Regions from separate parts of the Nocardioides sp. NPDC047086 genome, predicted to be linked through region 1. Evidence: riboswitches for the same ligand, from Rfam matches in the RefSeq annotation. Region 1 holds a riboswitch; the other holds the start of a gene.
The links. A riboswitch is a leader RNA that binds a small molecule or an ion and turns the genes downstream of it on or off. The one in region 1 is predicted to bind S-adenosylmethionine.

Region 1 (7,165 bases):
CGCGCTCTACACCGAACCGGCCTGGTCGGCCGAGACGATCCTCGACCTGGTCCAGGCCGCCGGGGTCAACTCGCTCACCTTCCTGGGTGACGCGATGGGCCGCCCGGTCGCCGAGGCGATCCTGCGCGAGCCGGAGCGCTGGGACCTGAGCGCGCTGTTCGCGGTCTCGAACGGCGCCGCGCCGCTCTCCGCAGGGGTTCGCACGCAGCTCCGGGAGGCCCTCCCGGGCCGCTACATCCTGGACTCCTACGGCGCCTCGGAGTCCGGGGCGACCGGCATGCAGGTCGACGAGGGCAACGAGGGCCCGCAGGCCGCGCCGAAGTTCCAGGTCGGGATGGACGTCCAGGTCTTCGACGCCGACCTGAAGCCGTGCGCGCCGGGTGAGACCGGGATGCTCGCGCGCACCGGGTCGATCCCGCAGGGCTACTACAACGACCCGGTCAAGACCGCCGCGACGTTCAAGGAGATCGACGGGCAGCGCTGGTCGATCCCCGGCGACTTCGCGCGGCGCGAGGAGGACGGCTCGATCACCGTCCTGGGCCGGGGCTCGGGCTGCATCAACACCGGCGGCGAGAAGGTCTTCCCCGAGGAGGTCGAGTCGGTCCTGCTACGTCACGCCGACGTCTTCGACACCGCGGTCATCGGCACCCCGCACGAGCGCTGGGGCCAGCAGGTCACCGCTCTCGTACAGCTCCGCGAGGGCGCCACGACCTCGGCCGAGGCGCTGCGCGAGCACTGCCGCAGCCTGATCTCGGCCTACAAGGTGCCCAAGGACATCCTGCTCGTGGAGCGAGTCCCCCGCACGCCCGTGAGCAAGGTGGACTATCGTGCGAGCGCTACGGTCGCTGCCGAGCTGCTCGAGGCGCGTAGGTGACGACCGGGTGATCCGACGTACGGTTCGGTGCCGTACGGCCCTACCCCCGGCCCTACCAAGGAAGGCGCAGACGTCCTGTGTCCGCCGTGATCCCCCTCACACTGCCCGACATCCTGGAAGCGATGGCCGATGCGATCCCTGATCGCACGGCAGTCGTCACCACCGACCGCACCTACTCGTACGCCGAGATCGACGAGCGCGCCACGCGCCTGGCCAACCATCTGCTCAGCGTCGGCCTCGAGCCGGGTGCCCAGGTCGCCGTCCACGCGACCAACCGGATCGAGTGGGTCGACGCCCTCTACGGGTGTCTCAAGGCCCGCACGATCCCGGTCAACATCAACCACGCCTACCGACGCGACGAGCTCGCCCGGACGTACGCCGCCACCGACTGCGTCGCGGCCATCGTCTCCCCCGAGTTCACCGATGACCTCGACGAGCTCTCGCTGTCGCTGGATCACCGGGTGGTCCTCGGCCCCGACTACGACGCCAAGGTCGCCGCGGCGTCCAAGGAGCGGCCGACGGTCGGACGTACGCCCGGCGACTGGCACATCATCTTCACCACCGGCACCACGGGCACCCCGAAGGGTGCGGTCTGGCGCCAGGAGGACCTGATCTGGGCCGCGCTCAACACGGTCCGCCGCAACGCGCCGATCCCCTCGGTCGAGGGGCTCGCCGCCGAGGCGGCCGCCCGCGACTCGGGCGTCGTCCTGCTCGCCGGCGGGCCGCTGCTGCACGGACAGAGCCAGCTGCTGCTCCTGCGGGCACTGGTCGCCGGCGGCACCGCGGTGCTCGACACCTCGCCCACCTTCTCCGCCGAGGCCTTCCTGGACCTCGCCGAGCAGGCCGGCGCCACCGCGATCACGCTCCTCGGCGACGCCCAGGCGCGGCCGGTGGCCAACGCGCGGCTGACCGGCAAGAAGCGCTGGCCCCTGCGCTCGCTCGCCGGGGTCTCCAACACCGCGGCGCCGCTCTCCGACGGCGTCCTCTCCGTTCTTCGCAACGCGTTCGCCCGCCGGGTCATCGTCGACTCCTACGGCACCCTGGAGACCGGCGTCACCGGCTCCCGCGCCGACGACGGCTCCCCGCTGGTGCCCGGCGAGGCGCGGTTCATGGTGGGCCCGGAGGTCGAGGTCTTCACCCCCGACCTCACCCCGGCGGCCCCCGGGGTCGAGGGCCTGCTGGCCCGCTCCGGCCCCGCGGCTCTCGGCTACTACAACGACAACGCCCGCTCTGCCACCGCGATCAAGCTGATCGACAACCGGCGCTGGACCTTCCCCGGCGACCTCGCCCGTCGCGAGCAGGACGGCTCGATCACGCTGCTCGGCAGGGCCGCGACCCTCGTACGGACCGGTGACCTCGAGATCCACCCCGAGACCATCGAGGGCGTGCTCCTCAGCCACGAGGACGTCGTCGACGCCGCCGTCTTCGGCATGCCCCACCCGCGCTGGGGCCAGCAGGTCGCGGCGCTCGTGCAGCTGACCCCCTCGACCGAGACGACCGCCGCCGACCTGCGCAAGCATGCCCGTGACCGGCTCGGGGAGTCGCACGAGCCCAAGCTCGTCCTGCTGGTCGAGTCCGTGCCGCGTACGCCTGCGGGGACCGTCGACTACCGAGCCGCCACCGGCCTCACCGCCGACCTGCTCAGCACCGGCGGCAAGGTCCCGGACGAGGCGGACGACAAGTAGCCCGAGTCGGCGCAACTGTCCCAGCTGTACGGGACAGACGCGCCGGGTCGGCGTCAGGGCTCGCTGCCGGCCGGGTCCTCGGCGCCCGTCGGCTCGCTCGCCTCGGGCGGGAGCTCGGGCAGGTGGTGACCGAACGGGACCTGCTGGACCTGCCCGAGTGCGGCGAGGACGGAGGGCAGCATGGCCTTGGCGGTGCGCTTGTAGCCCATCGCGCTCGGGTGGAAGTGGTCGATGGCGAACATCTCGTCGGGGTTGGTGATGAAGAACGGGCCGACGACGTCGGAGAGCGAGACGACGTGGGCACCCCGGGCGAGAGCGATCTCCCGCTGACCGTCGGCCAGCTGCTTGGCGATCCGGCGGCCGAGCGAGCGCAGCGGCTGCGGCAGGGGCCGCACCGCCCCGACGTCCGGGCAGGTGCCGACGACGACCTCGGCACCACGCTCACGCAGCGCGTCGATGACCTCCCCCAGCACCCGGGTGGAGTCCTTCTGCGGCACCCGGTGGGTGACGTCGTTGCCGCCGACGACGACCACCGCCACGTCGGGTCGGTAGCCCTTCGGCAGCGACTCGAGCTGCGCGGGGAGCATGGACGTCTCGGCCCCGACCACGGCAGCCGTACGCAGCCGCACCGGCCGCAGCAGGGTCTTCGCCGTGCCCTTGGCCAGCCGTGCGCCGAGGGTGCCGCCCCGGGTCTCCGCGCCCAGCCCCGCGGCGATCGAGTCGCCGAGGACGAGGAGCTCGACCGGCGTACCTCCGTAGGTCTTCTTGTAGACCTTGTCGGCGTAGATCGCCTCCTCGCCGAGGGGTTTGCCGATCACATCGCGCGCGTGCGCCGCCTGTCTCTTCAGCAACGTCACGAACCCGGCACCGGCCGCCGCCCCCACCACGCCGATCGCACCGGCGACTCCGGCGGTCGCGGCGACCATGCCGAGCCACCTGGCCTCTTCACTCGTCTTCGCGCTGCTCACGTCTCTTATCTGTAGCGCACGAGGGTGAACGGGCGGTTGGTTCGTCTAGGTATGCAGAGAAACCGTCACTTCCCTCGCGGAGTTCCGCGTGGGAAGTGACGGCTCGGCTACATACCTAGACGAACATCCGCAGCCCTACGCCTGCGAGAGCCCGGCCTCCTCGAAGGCGTCGTAGTTGGGGGCGATGGTGGCGCGAGGGCCGACGATACCGCTGATCGCGTCGAGCGTCTTGAGGCCGTGGCCGGTGTTGATGATGACCGTCTCCAGGCTCGGGTCGAGGGCGCCGGTCTCGACGAGCTTCTTGGTGACCGCGAGGGTGGTGCCGCCGGCGGTCTCGGTGAAGATGCCCTCGGTGCGGGCCAGGAGCACGATCGCCGAGCGGATCTCGTCGTCGGTGACCTCCTCGACGGCGCCACCGGTGGAGCGGGTGGCGTCGAGGACGTAGATGCCGTCGGCCGGGTTGCCGATGGCCAGCGACTTGGCGATCGTGTCGGGCTTGACCGGGCGGATGGCGTCGACGCCGGCCTTGAAGGCGGTCGCGACCGGGTTGCAGCCGGTGGCCTGGGCGCCGAAGATCCGGTAGGGCTTCTCCTCGACCAGACCGAGCTTGATGAGCTCCTTGAAGGCCTTGTCGACCTTGGTCAGCTGGGAGCCGGAGGCCACCGGGATGACGATCTGGTCGGGCAGGCGCCAGCCGAGCTGCTCGGCGATCTCGAAGCCGAGCGTCTTGGAGCCCTCCGCGTAGAAGGGACGTACGTTGACGTTCACGAACGCCCAGCCGTCCTCCTCCGCGGCGATCTCCTGGGCCAGCTTGTTGACGTCGTCGTAGTTGCCGTCGACGGCGATCAGGTTGTCGGTGAAGACCGCGGAGTTGACCTGCTTGGGCTGCTCGAGGTTGCTGGGGATGAACACAGCGGTGGGGATCCCGGCGCGGGCGCCGGCCGCGGCGACCGCGTTGGCCAGGTTGCCGGTGCTCGGGCAGGCGAAGACCTTGGCGTCCAGCTCACGGGCCGCGCTCAGCGCGCAGGCGACCACACGGTCCTTGAACGAGTTTGTCGGGTTGGTCGAGTCGTCCTTCACCCAGAGCTTCTCGATGCCGAGCTCGCGCGCGAGGTTCTTCGCGTCCAGGAGCCGGGTGAAGCCGGGCTCGGTGTTGGGGCTCTGCTCGATGTCGTCGGGCACCGGCAGCAGCGCCTTGTAGCGCCAGATGTTGCGGGGTCCGGCCTCGATCTCCTCGCGGGTCACGGCCGGGAAGTCATACGCCACCTCCAGTGGCCCGAAACACTCCGGACAGGCGTAATGCGGTCCGAGCTCGATCTGGTGGCCACACTCCCGGCACGACAGCGCCGAGGCGTTGCCGAAAGCGCCCTCGCGCAGGCCCTTCGTCTCCGTGGTCGCAGCGCTCATGAGAAACCTCCTCCTCATCTTCCCCGATCACGTCTCTCGCGCCGGGCCGGAATTAGCACCTTGTCCCACGCCCTACCCGTGGTCGGGAGGAGGCTCGTGGTCGGTTGCCGGGACTTCACTGGGCCGTTCCCTCAGTCCCTCTCGATGAGCAATACCGATCGTACGGCAGGCAACCTCCGCCGATCACACCCGGGTTCCACTCCGCGGACCAAGTGTCCGCCATCCGGACAACGAGAAGGGCGGCACGGTGTGACACCGTGCCGCCCCTCCAGGGGACAACCGCACTCAGGCGGCGCGGACCGACTCGGCCTCGCCGCCAGTGGCGGATCCGGCGTCGGCGAGCGCACCGCGTACGACATCGCGTACGTCGCTGACCAGGTTGATCTTCAGCGCCTGCTTCACCTCGTCGGGGACCTCGTCCAGGTCGGGCTCGTTGCGCTGGGGCACGAAGACCTCGGTCAGGCCGGCTCGCTGGGCGGCGAGCAGCTTCTGCTTGAGGCCCCCGATGGGCAGCACCCGGCCGGAGAGCGAGACCTCACCGGTCATGCCGACCTCGCTGCGGACCGGACGACCGGTCGCAAGAGAGGTGAGCGCGGTGACCATCGTGATGCCGGCGCTGGGCCCGTCCTTCGGGACCGCACCCGCAGGCACGTGGACGTGGAGCGAGCGGTCGAGCACCGCCGGGTCGACACCCAGCTCGGCGGCGTGCGAACGGACGAAGGAGAGCGCGATCTGGGCGGACTCCTTCATCACCTCACCGAGCTGGCCGGTGATGTTGAGCCCCGTCTGCCCCTCGGCCGAGGAGGCCTCGATGAAGAGCACGTCCCCGCCGAGCCCGGTGACCGCCAGTCCGGTGGCGACCCCCGGGACAGACGTACGCTCCGCCGACTCCGGCGTGAACCGCGGCCGTCCGACCAGGTCCTTGAGGTTGTCCAGGCCGATCTCGACGTGCTCCGCCCCGGTGGCGAGCTTCGTCGCCACCTTGCGCAGCGCCTTGGCGAGCAGCCGCTCGAGCTGGCGTACGCCCGCCTCGCGGGTGTAGTTCGCGGCCAGCTCGCGCAGGGCGTCGTCGGAGACCGTGGCCTCCTCGGCGGTCACCGCGGCGCGCTCGAGCTGCCGGGGCAGCAGGAAGTCGCGAGCGATGGCGACCTTGTCGTCCTCGGTGTAGCCGTCGATGGTGACGAGCTCCATCCGGTCCAGCAGCGCGCTCGGGATCTGCTCCACGACGTTGGCCGTCGCGATGAAGAGCACGTCGGAGAGGTCCAGGTCGAGCTCGAGGTAGTGGTCGCGGAAGGTGTGGTTCTGCGCCGGGTCGAGCACCTCCAGCAGAGCCGCCGCCGGGTCACCCCGGTAGTCGCTGCCGACCTTGTCGACCTCGTCGAGGAGCACGACCGGGTTCATCGAGCCGGCCTCCTTGATGGCCCGCACGATCCGGCCCGGAAGCGCACCGACATAGGTGCGCCGGTGACCGCGGATCTCGGCCTCGTCGCGGACGCCACCCAGCGCGACCCGGACGAACTTCCGTCCGAGCGAGCGCGCGACCGACTCACCCAGCGAGGTCTTGCCGACTCCTGGCGGGCCGGCGAGCAGCACCACGGCGCCGGAGCCACGGCCACCGATGACCTGCAGCCCGCGCTCGGCGCGTCGGGTCCGCACCGCCAGGTACTCGACGATCCGGTCCTTGACCTCCTCGAGGCCGTGGTGGTCGGCGTCGAGCACCTCACGGGCAGCGGTCACGTCGGTGGAGTCCTCCGTCGTCACACCCCAGGGCAGCTCCAGCACCGTGTCCAGCCAGGTGCGGATCCAGGCGGTCTCGGGGTTCTGCTCGGAACCACGCTCGAGCTTGTCGACCTCGCGCAGCGCGGCCTCGCGTACGGCCTCGGGCAGGTCGGCGGCCTCGACGCGGGCCCGGTAGTCGTCGGAGCCCTCGGGCTCGCCCTCGCCGAGCTCCTTGCGGATCGCGGCGAGCTGCTGGCGCAGCAGGAACTCCCGCTGCGTCTTCTCCATGCCCTCGCGTACGTCCTCCGCGATCTTGTCGCTGACCTCGGACTCGGCGATGTAGTCCTTCGCCCAGGCGATCACCTTCTCGAGACGCTCGGTGACGTCCGGCGTCTCCAGCAGCTCGCGCTTGGCATCGTCGTCGAGGTACGGCGCGTAGCCGGCGGTGTCGGCGATCTCGGACGGCTCGGTGAGCCGGTTGACCTGGTCGATGACCGGCCACGCCTCGCGAC
Region 2 (7,165 bases), on a different contig from region 1:
GTCCGACGATGACATCTACTGGGGTCCGGAGAAGGTCTGGCTCGACGACGAGCGCTACACCGGCGACCGCGACCTGCAGGCGCCGCTGGCCGCTGTCCAGATGGGTCTGATCTACGTCAACCCGGAGGGTCCCAACGGCGAGCCCGACCCGATGAAGTCCGCGGTGGACATCAAGGAGACCTTCCGCCGGATGGGGATGAACTCCGAGGAGACCGTCGCCCTCATCGCCGGTGGCCACACCTTCGGCAAGACCCACGGTGCCCACCCCGACGATCTGGTCGGCCCCGACCCGGAGGCCGCGCCGCTGGAGAACCAGGGCCTCGGCTGGAAGAACGGCCACGGCACCGGTGTCGGCGCGGACGCACTCACCTCGGGCCTCGAGGTCACCTGGACCTACCACCCGACCCGCTGGGACAACGAGTTCTTCCACATTCTCTACGCCTACGAGTGGGAGCTGTTCGAGTCGCCGGCCGGCGCCAAGCAGTGGCGTCCGAAGAACGGCGCGGGCTCCGACATGGTCCCCGAGGCGCACGGTGAGGGCAAGCGCGAGCCGCGCATGCTCACCTCCGACCTGGCGCTGCGCGTGGACCCGGAGTTCGACGAGATCTCCCGCCGGTTCAGGGACGACCAGGAGGCCTTCTCCGACGCGTACGCCCGTGCCTGGTTCAAGCTGACCCACCGCGACATGGGTCCGAAGAGCCGCTACGTCGGCTCCGAGGTCCCGGCCGAGGACCTGCTCTGGCAGGACCCGCTCCCCGCCGAGGGCGGCGCGACCGACGAGGCCGCGATCTCCGCCGCCAAGACGGCCATCGCCGCGTCCGGTCTGAGCGTGCAGCAGCTGGTCTCGACCGCGTGGAAGGCGGCGGCCACGCACCGTACGTCCGACCACCGCGGTGGTGCCAACGGCGGTCGCATCCGTCTCGAGCCGCAGGTCTCGTGGAAGGTCAACCAGCCCGAGGAGCTCAAGCCGGTCATCGCGAAGTACGAAGAGATCGCGGCCGCGACCGGTGTCTCCTTCGCCGACGTGCTCGTTCTCGCCGGTGGCGTGGGCATCGAGCTGGCCGCCAAGGCCGCGGGCCAGGACGTCACGGTCCCGTTCTCCGCCGGCCGCGTCGACGCGACCCAGGAGCAGACCGATGTCGAGAACTTCGCCTGGCTCGAGCCGGTCGCCGACGGCTTCCGCAACTACGACTCCGGGTTCCTCAACCTCCCCACCGAGTTCCTGTTCCTCGACCGCGCGAGCCTCCTCGGCCTCTCGGCCCCCGAGGCGACGGTCCTGGTCGGCGGTCTGCGTGTGCTCGGCAACAACTGGGACGGCTCCGACCTCGGTGTCTTCACCAAGACCCCGGGCGTGCTGACGAACGACTTCTTCGTCAACCTGCTCGACTACGACCAGCAGTGGACCCCGTCCGCCGACGAGGCGACCTACACCAGCTCCAACGGCTGGACCGGTTCCCGCGTCGACCTGGTCTTCGGTGCCAACTCCGAGCTCCGTGCCCTTGCGGAGGTCTACGGTGCCGACGACGCCAAGGAGAAGTTCGTCAACGACTTCGTCAAGGCGTGGGTCAAGGTCATGGAGAACGACCGCTTCGACCTGAAGCTCCGCTGATCTTGGGGATCTGAAGGCCGTACGCCGCCGCGTACGACCGACACGGAGGCCGGCCCCTTGTGGGGTCGGCCTCCGTCGTCATACCCACCCGGGTAGGATCAACGGCCGCCGCAATCAGTTGCCTAGGTCAGGTGGAGCAATGGAACACCGGAGCGCCGAGCCTCCGAAGGGTCCGACCGGTCCGCCGCCGTCCTGGCGGCCGCCGCCTCCGCCCGCTCCGCGGATCGTGGCCGAGCCACCCCCGGCCACGCCCAGCAGGCCGCCGGGCGCGCGTCGCGCGGCGCCCAGACCGGCCTCCGCCCGGGCCTGGGTCGCCCGGGCCGAGCCTGCCAAGGTCTGGGCGGCCGAGAAGTGGGCGGCGGCCAGGAGCGCGACCTCCAGGGGTTCGACGTCCACGGGTTCGGCCTCCTGGGCTTCGACGAGCTGGCGACGCTGGGGGAAGCTGACGGCGAAGGTGGTGCTGGTCGGGTTCCTGGCCATCGCCCTGATCGGGTCGGTGACGGCGATCGTGACCTACAACCGGATCAACGTGCCGGACCCCAACGCCGCCTTCGAGGTCGAGACCTCGTTCGTCTACTACAGCAACGGCAAGACCGAGCTCGGCCGCTACCAGGAGGGCGACCAGAACCGGACCAAGCTGGACGCCGACGAGATCCCGGAGGTGGTCAAGCACGCCGTGGTGGCCGCCGAGGACCGTACGTTCTACGAGAACAGCGGCGTCGACGTGAAGGGCATCGTGCGAGCCGCGTTCTCCAACACGACCGAGGGCACCGCGGGTGGCGCGTCCACGATCACCCAGCAGTACGTCAAGAACTACTACCTCGACTCGGAGCGCTCCTACTCCCGCAAGCTGAAGGAAGCGGTCATCGCCCTGAAGCTGACCAGGCAGAAGAGCAAGGACCAGATCCTCACCGACTACCTCAACACGATCTACTTCAACCGGGGCGCCTACGGCATCGAGGCGGCCGCGAAGGCCTACTTCGCGAAGTCCACCAAGGACCTCTCGCTGCAGGAGACGGCGGCGCTCGCGGCCATCCTCAACAACCCGGCCGGCTTCGACCCCGCCAGCAGCACCTTCCGCGGCGAGGAGAAGCTGCTCGGCCGCTACCGCTACGTCCTCTCCGGCATGGTCGACCTGGGCTACCTGAAGCAGGCGGATGCCGACAAGGTGAAGGACGCGCTGCCGAAGTTCCCCGCGAAGACGGTGCCGAGCCGGCTCGGTGGCCAGCGCGGCCACGCGCTCACCATGATCAAGGCCGAGCTGCTTGCCCTGAAGGGTGCCGACGGCAAGCCGCTGTTCACCGAGGAGGACATCGACAGCGGTGGCCTGCGGATCACCGCGACGCTCTCGCCGAAGGTGATGAAGGCGTCCGCGACCGCCGCCAAGACGGTCAAGCCCAAGAACCGCAAGGCGTACGTCAAGGACGACCCGGAGCAGAAGAACGCCCTGCACGTGGCGACCGCCTCGGTCGACGTCGGGTCCGGCGCACTGCTCGGCTTCTACGGTGGCCAGGACTATCTCGACAGCCAGCACAACTGGGCCGCGACCGGTGGTCACGCCGGGTCGACGATGAAGGTCTTCGCCACCGCGGCGGCGATCGCGAAGGGCTACTCACTGGAGTCGACCTGGGCCGGTGACTCGCCGTTCACGACCTACACCGGCAAGCCGGTCGTGAACGAGGGTGAGCAAGCCGGGATCGCCGACGGGATGGACTACGGCGAGCACATCACCATGCTCAAGGCGCTGGAGCAGTCGGTGAACACGGCCTACATCGACATGACCGAGTCGATGGGTGGTCCCGAGGCGGGCCGCAAGGCGATCTACGACACCGCGGTGGCCGCGGGTGTCGCCCCGGCGAAGGCGGACCCCAAGTTCCCGGGGATCCCCAGCACCACCACCGACTTCGACCACAAGACCGACGACCGGATCGCCCTCGGCCGCGCCAACGTCAGCCCGATCAACATGGCCAACGCCTACGCCACGATCGCCGACGGCGGCTACCGCCACGACGTGCACGTGGTGAAGAAGGTCCGCGACCGCGCCGGCAACGTCCTCTACAGCTGGAACGGCCGCAAGAACGCCCGGCACGCGATCTCCGAAGATGTCGCCGCCGACGTGACGTACGCGATGCAGGGTGTGGTGCAGAGCGGCTCGGGCCAGAAGGCGCAGCGCATCGGCCGGCCGGTGGCCGGCAAGACCGGCACCGGCACCTGCACCAACGAGCAGTACGTCTGCTCGTCGTGGTTCGTCGGGTTCACCCCGCAGATCGCCACCGCCGTCCGCTACTCGCGCGGCAACGGCGAAGGGAAGCTCGACGGCGGCTGGATGCCGTCCTACTTCGGCGCCGACTATCCCACCGAGACCTGGGCGGCCATCATGGCGAAGGCGATGGAGGGCAAGGAGGTCGAGAACTTCCCGGAGCCGGTCTACGTCGACGGCCAGGATCCCGAGTCCGGTCACGAGAAGCAGCTGATCGCACCGCCACCGCCCCCGGAGGAGGACGACGGCGAGGACTGTGACCCCGTCGCGGAGTTCTTCGGCGCCTGTGACGACGGAGGCAACGGCAACGGCAACGGCAAGCCCTGGCGAGGCCGTCCGTGATCTGAGATGCGTGCCCACCGATCGAGATGACGAGTTGGTGGGCGCGCCCGGTCTCGGGCAGCATTCCGGGCGAAGGTCACGACTGCCAGCGCGAAGCCCCGGCTTGCTGGCGGGCAACCCTCCCACGCGGTGGGGTGCTCCGGGTGACGACCAGGCCCTCGCCGAGGTGGCGCGGGCAAGCGCGTGCTTCGCCGGGCAGCCCTGGGGGAGCCATGACCCGAAGGGTGCCCCATGTCCCTGCTTCCGCTCGTCGGCTCGAACACGCAGGTCCCGCTGCTGGACGGAACCACGACGACGTACGCCAACCTCGATGTCGCCGCCTCGGCGCCTGCGCTGCAAGCCGTGGCCGACCGGGTGGCCGAGGTCCTGCCCTGGTACGCCTCGGTGCACCGCGGCGCCGGCTACCTGTCCCAGGTCTCGACCGCCCTCTACGAGGAGTCGCGCGCGACCATCGGCGCCTATGTCGGCGCCCGCGAGGACGACGTCACCGTCATCGCCCGCAACACCACCGATGCGGTGAACCTGCTGGCCGGTTGCGTACCCGGTCGGGTGCTCGTCCTCGACATCGAGCACCACGCCAACCTGCTCCCGTGGCACCGGGTCGAGGCGGGCGTCACCGCGATCGCCGGCCGCGACACCCTCGCCGGCACCATCGACGCCCTCGCGAGCGAGCTGGCCCGCGGCGACTACGCCCTGGTCGCGATCACCGGTGCCTCCAACGTCACCGGCGAGGCGCTGCCGGTCGGCGAGATCGTCACCCTCGCCCATGCCCACGGCGCCCGGGTCCTCGTCGACGGCGCCCAGCTGCTCGCCCACCGCCACTTCTCGCTCGCCGCGACCGGCGCCGACTACGTCGCCTTCTCCGGCCACAAGCTCTACGCCCCCTACGGCGCCGGCGCCCTGGTCGGGCGCCGCGACTGGCTCGACGTCGGTACCCCCTACCTCGCCGGGGGAGGGGCGGTCGACGACGTGGAGGTGGGCGAGACCACGTGGCAGCCCGCCCCCGCGCGCCACGAGGGCGGCTCGCCCAACGTCATCGGCGCGGACGCCCTGGCCGCGGCCTGTACGACTCTCGGCAGCCTCTCGGCCGCCGAGCTGGACCGCCACGAGGCGTCACTGAGGGGGCGCCTCGTGGCCGGCCTGTCCGCGCTGGAGGGTGTCGACGTCGTGAGGCTCTGGCCCGACTCCGACGAGCCCGTCGGGGTGGTCACGTTCACCGTCGACGGCATCGAGCCCGGCCGGGTCGCGGCCTACCTCTCCGCCGAGCACGGCCTGGGCGTACGCGACGGCCGGTTCTGTGCCCAGCCGCTCCTCAAGCGCCTCGGGCTCACCGGCGGCGCCGTCCGCGCGAGCATCGGCATCGGCACCTCGTTCGCCGACGTGGACCGGCTGGTCGCCGGCGTACGTTCCCTCCTCGCCGATGACGTCCGCGGCGACTACGTCCTCGTCGACGGAGCCTGGACCCTCGCCGATGACCCCCGCCCCCTCGTCGGCCCGGCCGGCCTGACCCGCCTGGCCGACACCGCCGGCTCCTGCGGCGCCGCCGTCTGACCCCCTCCTGCCGAAGCGTCAGCTACGTCGGCCGCTGGTCGAGCCGCGAGGCCGCCTGCGGCCGAGCGTGTCGAGACCAACACAGTCCCCTCCGCGCTCGATTCGACTGTGTTGGTCTCGACACGCCTCCGCCTAGCGGCTCCGGCGGCTCGACCAGCGGCAGGCGGGTGACGCCTCGACGAGGGAGGATGAATCGGGGCGCCCGCGGTGTTGAGGAACTGTGAGCGAACGAGTGCATGGCGAGCGGAAGGTACGCGGCGGCAAGCTGGTCGTCGTCGACGTGACGGTCTCCGCTGACACGATCATCGACGTCGTCCTCTCGGGGGACTTCTTCCTGGAACCCGACGAGGCGCTGGGGTGGCTGACCACGGCGCTGGAGGGACAGTCCGTCGAGGTGTCCCTCGACCAGCTGACCGCGGAGCTGGACGCCGCGGCCCGTGATGCCGAGCTGGTCGGCTTCGGCACCCGTGACATCGCCCTGACGGTGCTGCGGGCGCTGGGCCGGGCCACGACCTGGGACGATCTCGACCTCGAGATCGTCGAGACCGGCCCGCTGTCGCCGACGATGCAGATGGCCCTCGACGAGGTCATCGTCCGCCAGGTGGCCGAGGGCCGCCGCGCCCCCAACCTGAGGTTCTGGGACTGGGCGAGCAGCGCGGTCGTGATCGGCAGCTACCAGTCGCTCTCCAACGAGGTCGACGAGGCCGCCGCCGAGCGTCACGGCATCGAGGTCGTACGCCGCATCTCAGGCGGCGGTGCGATGTTCATCGAGCCCGGCAACACGATCACCTACAGCCTCGCTGTGCCCGACACGCTCGTGGCTGGCATGTCCTTCCAGGAGTCCTACGCCTTCCTCGACGAGTGGGTGCTGCGCGGCCTGCGCAGCGTCGGCATCGAGGCCGCCTACGCCGGTCTGAACGACATCGCCTCCCCGGTCGGCAAGATCGCCGGCGCCGCCCAGAAGCGGATCCCCGGTGGCGTCCTGCACCACGTCACGATGGCCTACGACATCGACGCCGACAAGATGCTCGAGGTGCTCCGGATCGGCCGGGAGAAGATGTCCGACAAGGGCACCAGGAGCGCTGCCAAGCGCGTCGACCCGATCCGTTCCCAGACCGGGCTGAGCCGCGACAAGGTCATCGAGGCACTGCTGGCCGAGTTCGAGCAGAGCTTCGGGGCGGCGTACGTCGGCCTCGATCAGGCCACGATCGACGAGGCCGCGGCGCTGGTCGAGAGCAAGCACGGCACGCGGGAATGGGTTGCTCGCGTGCCGTAGGCGTGGGGCTCGCTACACGTACGCGACCGGATCTCGACGCGCGCATCGCGCCTTCGCAAGCTCGGGCGCGGCGCTTGATCTCCAATACGTTTTGAGGCCCGGCGACTTGGTCGCCGGGCCTCAAAGA

Region 2: another riboswitch for S-adenosylmethionine. It lies ahead of ABZ796_RS16260 (aminotransferase class V-fold PLP-dependent enzyme); the one in region 1 lies ahead of thrC (threonine synthase).

The regions. Positions count from the first base shown of each region.
Region 1 is NZ_JBEYUV010000002.1:40,310-47,474, forward strand. Features, by position in the region: gene ABZ796_RS02065 (AMP-binding protein) at 1-874, shown strand, start outside; gene ABZ796_RS02070 (AMP-binding protein) at 961-2,559, shown strand; gene ABZ796_RS02075 (SGNH/GDSL hydrolase family protein) at 2,613-3,527, opposite strand; gene thrC (threonine synthase) at 3,663-4,934, opposite strand; SAM riboswitch class I at 4,946-5,085, opposite strand; gene lon (endopeptidase La) at 5,220-7,165, opposite strand, start outside.
Region 2 is NZ_JBEYUV010000021.1:55,433-62,597, reverse strand. Features, by position in the region: gene katG (catalase/peroxidase HPI) at 1-1,609, shown strand, start outside; gene ABZ796_RS16270 (hypothetical protein) at 1,724-2,089, opposite strand; gene ABZ796_RS16265 (transglycosylase domain-containing protein) at 2,067-4,211, shown strand; SAM riboswitch class IV at 4,286-4,399, shown strand; gene ABZ796_RS16260 (aminotransferase class V-fold PLP-dependent enzyme) at 4,443-5,762, shown strand; gene ABZ796_RS16255 (biotin/lipoate A/B protein ligase family protein) at 5,983-7,038, shown strand.